DNA from 2 places in the Lysinibacillus sp. EB106-09-02-XG168 genome. Region 2 is predicted to be linked to the other one. Evidence: riboswitches for the same ligand, from Rfam matches in the RefSeq annotation. Region 2 holds a riboswitch; the other holds the start of a gene.
The links. Region 2 has a riboswitch for thiamine pyrophosphate ahead of thiC (phosphomethylpyrimidine synthase ThiC). Riboswitches for the same ligand answer to the same signal wherever they lie in the genome.
Positions count from the first base shown of each region.

Region 1: linked by a shared signal. The riboswitch ahead of AC3WSO_RS13000 (ABC transporter substrate-binding protein) and the one ahead of thiC (phosphomethylpyrimidine synthase ThiC) in region 2 are both predicted to bind thiamine pyrophosphate.

Region 1 is NZ_JBYTDN010000003.1:2,477,149-2,480,584, forward strand. It holds gene AC3WSO_RS12990 (ABC transporter permease) at 1-318, opposite strand, end outside; gene AC3WSO_RS12995 (thiamine-binding protein) at 315-608, opposite strand; gene AC3WSO_RS13000 (ABC transporter substrate-binding protein) at 610-1,605, opposite strand; TPP riboswitch at 1,779-1,889, opposite strand; gene parC (DNA topoisomerase IV subunit A) at 2,060-3,436, opposite strand, start outside.
Region 2 is NZ_JBYTDN010000003.1:201,080-204,515, forward strand. It holds gene AC3WSO_RS02110 (methyl-accepting chemotaxis protein) at 1-693, shown strand, start outside; gene AC3WSO_RS02115 (AEC family transporter) at 859-1,788, shown strand; TPP riboswitch at 1,991-2,105, shown strand; gene thiC (phosphomethylpyrimidine synthase ThiC) at 2,238-3,436, shown strand, end outside.

The DNA.
Region 1 (3,436 bases), 2.3 Mb from region 2:
TAGGACAAGTACTGGGACATTTTGCGACATAATGAGAATAGGGTAAAATAGCTCCCTTATAAACGTAAAACGATGTAATAGCACCGCAACTGTTAGCCCACATAATATCCCGATAGCAAGACCAAGAAGTGCTAATTGGATAGTAGCTAAAGCATGCGGCACAAACGTCTCATACGATTGAAAGCCCTCTTTCAAAATGGCACTCGGTGCAGGCAAAAGCCAATGTGGAATATCAGCAAAACGGACAATTAGTTCCCATATGAATAAGAGGAAGGCGATAAAAATTATCGTCCTTCCTTGTTTAACAGCCTGCTTCATCCCTTGTATTTCTCCGTTAGCGTATCCATTGTAATACCGGATGGCTGATATAAAATTTTCACTTGCGTAATGACATTGATTGCGCCAAGCTCGATCATCTTGGCATTCATTTCTTCAATAATTTGCAGCAAAGTCGTAAGCTCGCCTTCCATTGTCGTTTCTAATGGATGAACTTCATATTTCAACCCTGAAGCGTCGATCACTGCAATCGCTGCATCGACAAACGGGATTACATCCTCATATGTTTCAGTTTTCGGGATAATTTGTACACTTATTAAAGAGTTTGCCATATTACTTTGTCTCCTTTTTCGGTAAAAAGTCGTTTGTAAATGCTTGTTTTGCGTTAAATTCGCCCTCTAAAACTTTGTTGTCAGCCATCCATTTCGCGTAGTTTTCCCAGACAGCTAATTTTTGCTCGCCCCATTGTGCAGCATCGTCTTGATACTTATCTGCTAACCATTCCTGACTTTTATGCACAAGGTTCTTATCTAAATCAGGTACCGCTTCTAGTAAACTATCAGCTGCCTCATTAGGGTGTTTTATTGCATATTCATAGCCCTTTGCTGCAGCAGCGACAAATGCTTTTACCGTCTCAGGATTATCCTGAATCATTTTTTCATTTGTAGCAAGTACAGGGGTGTAATAATCTAACTGCTCACTATAATCTGTTAAATAAAGCATGTTCAGCTTTTCGCCACGAAGTTCTGCTTCAATACCTGTCCATGCATAATAAATCCACGCAAAATCAATATCTTTTTTCATCATAGTGAAGAAATCTAAATCACCTGCATTGACGATATCTAACTTATTAATATCCGCATCTTCTGTTTGCATTAGTGATTGTAGTACAGCCTTTTCAAGCGGTGCACCCCAGCCACCGTATGTTTTCCCTTCAAAATCCTTTGGTGACGTAATACCTTTTGATGCGGTAGATGCGAAGCCAGAAGTATTATGTTGTATAATCGCTGCAATCGATACTAAAGGTACATCCTGCACACGAGCCTGCGTAATCCCTTCCTGATAGCTTACGCCAAACTGAGCCTTTCCTGATGCCACGAGCTGATCTGCACCCGTTTCACCAGGTAATAAAATATCAACATCTAAACCTTGTTCCTTAAAGTAGCCAAGTTTTTCCGCTACATATAAACCTGTATGATTTGTGTTCGGTGTCCAATCAAGAACTACCGATACTTTTGTTAATCCTTTAGCATCCTTTTTAGCCTCTTTTTCGCTACAGCCCACTAATGTTAAAAGTGCAACCATTAGGACCAATAACCATTTTTTCATGCTGAATCCTCCAAGTTAGTAGTGTGAAAGTGTTCATGATTGAAAGTGTTTACCAGAAAAAAGCGTATTCACGGTCTGTTTACACTAAAGCCTGTCCATGCAATAAAAGTCTGAAAACATAAAAAACGTCTAGGATTCCTCCCAGACGTTTTACAATCAGTATCAAAAACTTTCTTTTTTGAATTGATGTTCCCTACGCTGGTACGAGCCAAATCAGGTTCAAAGGGTCAGCGTCTATCGGACACAATCTCAGCTGGCAACTACCAGCCCCCCCACATTCTTTCCATATGAACTTTTCGATGATTATTATACCCATATCCATCCGAAAATGACAAGGGTCTGTTTACCGATAGTGCTGAATTATTATTAAACAGCCTCATAAAAGCACAAAGCTGATTGGTTTCATTTTATAAAAAAACCCAGCTCTCAAAGGGGCTGGGCTAGAAAACTAATGTTATTTCTCTTCTTTTTTGACCGCGAAGACATGTGAAATGGCACCGTCTGTAGCTATATCCACTTTAAAGGAGCCATTTGAATGGCGATCTGCTCGAGTTAATGCTTGTACATCAAGGGACTCTTGCACACCTTTTTCCGTTTCAATCATTAGCTGTTCCCCATCAGTGACCTTGACTACAGCCACGATTCGATGCGGGTTCGCTTTTAACTCTGTTAATACTTTTAAGCCTCGTTTTGCACGACTAGTCATTTCTACTTCGGCTACATTCATTTTCTTCACAGCACCGCGTTGCGTAACAATTGCCACATAGGACGTTTCATCTGGCGGTAAAACATTGATGCCAACTAATGCTTCTCCGTCTTTCAGGGTAATCCCTTTGACGCCACCTGTTTTTACACCTGTTACTGGTAATTCCTCGATTGGGAAACGAATTGCATAGGCAGTATCTGTCGTTAACATTAGTTCTACCTCGTCCGTCACAATACTTGCAAAAATCATTTCATCGCCTGATTTGACATTCATCGTTTTTATCGGCTTGGAATAGCGTGTTACAGCATAATCTGCTACTGATGAGCGTTTAATTTGTCCATCTTTCGTAGCCGTTAAAATATACGTATTGGCCTGTTCGAATGTCTCAAAACCATATACAGCAATAATAGATTCATCTTCTCCGGTTGGCACAATACTTGAAATATGCTGACCAAGATCCTTCCAACGAATGTCAGGTAGCTCATGGACAGGCTGATAAATATAATTGCCTCGATTTGTGAACAGCAGTAGATGATGCTGTGTATTTAAATGTGCTTCATATAATAAATAATCGGAATCTTTCATGGCAAAATCCTGACCGTTTGAAGCTGCATGTGAACGTGTAGATGTTCGCTTAATATAGCCATCCTTTGTAACAGTCACTACGACCTCTTCACTTGGTACAAGGACATCTAACGTAATTTTGATTTCTTCAATCTCTTGCTCGATTTTTGAGCGACGAGGCTCTGCAAAGCGTTTTTTAATGTCGAGCAATTCTTGTTTAATGACACGTACAAGCTTTGCTTCACTATTAAGAATCCCTTCAAGCTTGGCGATCAGTTTATTCAGTTCATCTTGTTCATTGCGAAGCTCTGTAATATCTGTATTCGTTAATCGGTATAATTGCAAGCTAACGATTGCCTCTGATTGTACTTCTGTAAAGTCAAACTTCGCCTGTAAATTCGTTTTTGCATCTCTTTTATCATTCGACGAACGAATCGTTGCAATGACTTCATCTAAAATAGACAATGCCTTTATCAAGCCTTCAACTATATGCGAACGATCTTTAGCCTTTTGCAAATCATAAATAGAGCGGTTTGTCACGACTTCCTTTTGATGGGCAAT
Region 2 (3,436 bases):
AATAAAACGAAAGCAACAACAGACAAAGGAATGAAAGAAGTCGAAAGCTTGCGTGAACGAAACTCAGAAACGAATGTAATGAATGGACGTATTCAGGAGCAAATGGAGTCATTGGCTTCTAATATTGCCAATATCAATCAAATTATAGCGTCTATTCAGGGTATTACCGAGCAAACAAATCTATTAGCCTTAAATGCAAGTATAGAAGCTGCACGTGCTGGTGAACATGGTAAAGGTTTTGCAGTTGTCGCTGAGGAGGTAAGAAAGCTAGCAGAGCAATCCAGAAATGAAACAGAGGTTATTAAGCAAACGGTAGATAGCATTCTTGAAAATTCCCAGCAAACAGTTGCTGTCATTGCCTCAAACGCGGGCTTAATACATGCTCAAAATGACTCAGTAAAAAGCACGGAGGTTGCGTTTAAAGACAATAGTGAACTTTCTAGTTCTATTGCAACGTCAATTAGTGAGTTAATGACTAAACTTTCTCATATGTTAGAGCATAAAAATCAAGCGATTATGTCAATCCAAAGTATTTCTGCTATTTCTGAGGAGACTGCTGCATCTGCAGAACAGGTAAGTGCATCTGCTATTGACCAACAAGCGGAACTACAAAAGGTTGCGGATTCCATCAATAATATGAACGAGATTTCAAAAGAATTACAAGAGGTCGTTAATCGCTTTAAGCTTGCTTAATGGAACTTTAAGAAAGAATGCTTCGATATTTGAGGCAGTCTTTCTTTTTTTATAGTAAAAGAAGGTGGATGAAAATTTCTCATAAATGACCATGAGTTAACTTTGAAGTACATTGACCAAGCATAATAACAGCACTACTATAGGAGAGGAAAGGGGGACAACACTGTGGTGTATCTCAGTATGATTTTCTTTCAAATTGTTGCTCCGATTTTAGTGCTTCTAGTACTTGGCGCAGTTTTACAAAGGAAATTTCGCTTTAATTTAAAGGCGCTATCTCAACTTATTACATATTGCTTCATGCCAGCAGCTGTTTTTGTGAATTTATATGAAACGAGTATAGAGTTGTCTGTGCTTGGGGAAGTTGCGTTTTTTATTCTACTCTTTATCGGAAGCCAGATGGTACTTAGTCACTTTCTAGCAAAGGGGCTCGGTTTAGTACAAACAGAGGCTGCGGTGTTTAAAAATAGCGTTGTCCTCATTAATTCAGGGAACTATGGTATTCCAGTTGCCCAAATGATTTTTGTGACTCAGCCGATTGGGGTAGCGATTCAAGTTATTCTCGTTATATTTCAAAATATGACGACGTATACTTACGGCTTGTACAATTTAATTTCTTCAACAAAATCAGGTATGTCAATTTTGAAGGATTTCCTCAAAATGCCTATTATTCATGCGCTTATTATTGGCGTTACTATGAACTATTTTAATATCCCTATTCCACAGTTCGTAAGAATTCCGATAGACCATGTGGCAGATGGTTTTATCGCTGTAGCATTAATAACTTTAGGGGCACAGCTATCACAGCTTGAAATAAAATCCATGTTCAATAAGATGGTATACATTAGCTGTTTTACACGATTAATCATAGGGCCCGCCGTAGCATTGCTTATCATATTTGCGCTTGGTCTAGACGGTGTCGTGGCACAATCACTTTTTATAGCTAGTTCATTCCCGACATCGCGAAATAGTTCCAGTCTGGCATTAGAATATGATGTAGAATCGGCAACTGCTGCACAAACAGTTTTATTTTCAACGATTGTGAGCTGTATTACAGTGACGATTGTGATTTATGTAGCGGAGTTGTTGTTTACCTAATGGCTAGGTGCTAATTTGATTGCCGTGGTTAATACAAACTGGAATTGTTCCGATAAAACTTCAAAGTATATGAATTCATCAGATAACGAGAAGTTGTGCGCCAAAGTCTAATCTGACGCTGATTCTTGATGAATGTGCTAAAAATAATTAAATGAAGCTTCCATCTATTAGCAATATCTGCTACACTAGCATCAAACTTAATAGTATTAACTAGGGGAGTCTGATGAGTCAGGCTGAGAGGGAAACGCATAGAGGTTTCTTGACCCTTTGGACCTGATCTGGCTCATACCAGCGTGGGAAAGTTAACCATTATTGCACACTGTTATTTGCAATAACTATACCTTTACATTCTTAGCCGGATCCAAAATTTTTTTGGATTCGGCTTTCGTTTTTGTTGGGGTGAGCTAGATTCGGTCCTTGTATAAATATAAAAGGGAGCGAAGTAGTTTATGACAACAGTTAGCGAAAAGAATATTACGATTATGTCAAATTTTGAAGGAAGTAAAAAAGTTTACGTAGAAGGTTCTCGACCAGATATTTTAGTGCCAATGCGTGAGATTGCTTTAAGTCCGACGACAGGAAGCTTTGGTGAAGAGGAAAATGCACCAGTGCGTGTTTATGATACGAGTGGCCCGTACACTGATCCTGCACATAAGGTGGACATTACGAAAGGATTGCCAGCTTTACGTAGTATATGGATCAGAGAACGAGACGACGTTGAAGAATACGAGGGTCGTACGATTAAGCCGGAAGATAATGGATTCCGCAATGCCGAAGATCCACGAATGAAAGAAAATGTTTTTCCGGATTTATCTAGAAAGCCTTTGCGTGCGAAGAAAGGTAAAAATGTAACGCAGCTTCACTATGCACGAAAGGGAATTATTACTCCAGAAATGGAATTTGTAGCGATTCGCGAAAATATGGATCCTGAGTTCGTGCGCTCAGAGATCGCGGCGGGGCGTGCAATTTTGCCATCTAATATTAATCACCCTGAGGCAGAGCCGATGATTATTGGACGCAACTTCCACGTGAAAATTAACGCCAATATTGGAAATTCAGCGGTGTCATCCTCTATTGCAGAAGAAGTAGAAAAAATGACCTGGGCTACACGCTGGGGTGCTGATAACATCATGGATTTATCCACGGGTAAACATATTCATACGACGCGTGAATGGATTATCCGTAATGCCGCAGTGCCAGTAGGGACGGTGCCGATTTATCAAGCGCTCGAAAAAGTAAATGGTGTGGCAGAGGATTTAACGTGGGAAGTGTATCGTGATACGTTAATCGAACAAGCAGAGCAAGGTGTAGATTACTTCACGATTCATGCAGGCGTATTGCTACGCTATGTGCCATTAACGGCTAATCGTGTAACTGGCATAGTGTCTAGAGGAGGCTCGATTATGGCACAGTGGTGTTTATATCACCATCAAGAGAGCTTCTTATATACTCATTTTGAAGAAATCTGTGAAATTATGAAAACCTATGATGTTGCTTTCTCTTTAGGTGATGGTTTACGTCCAGGTTCTATTGCAGATGCAAATGATGAGGCTCAGTTTGCGGAGTTGGAAACGCTAGGGGAATTAACGCAAATTGCCTGGGAGCACGATGTACAGGTGATGGTAGAAGGACCAGGGCATGTACCAAT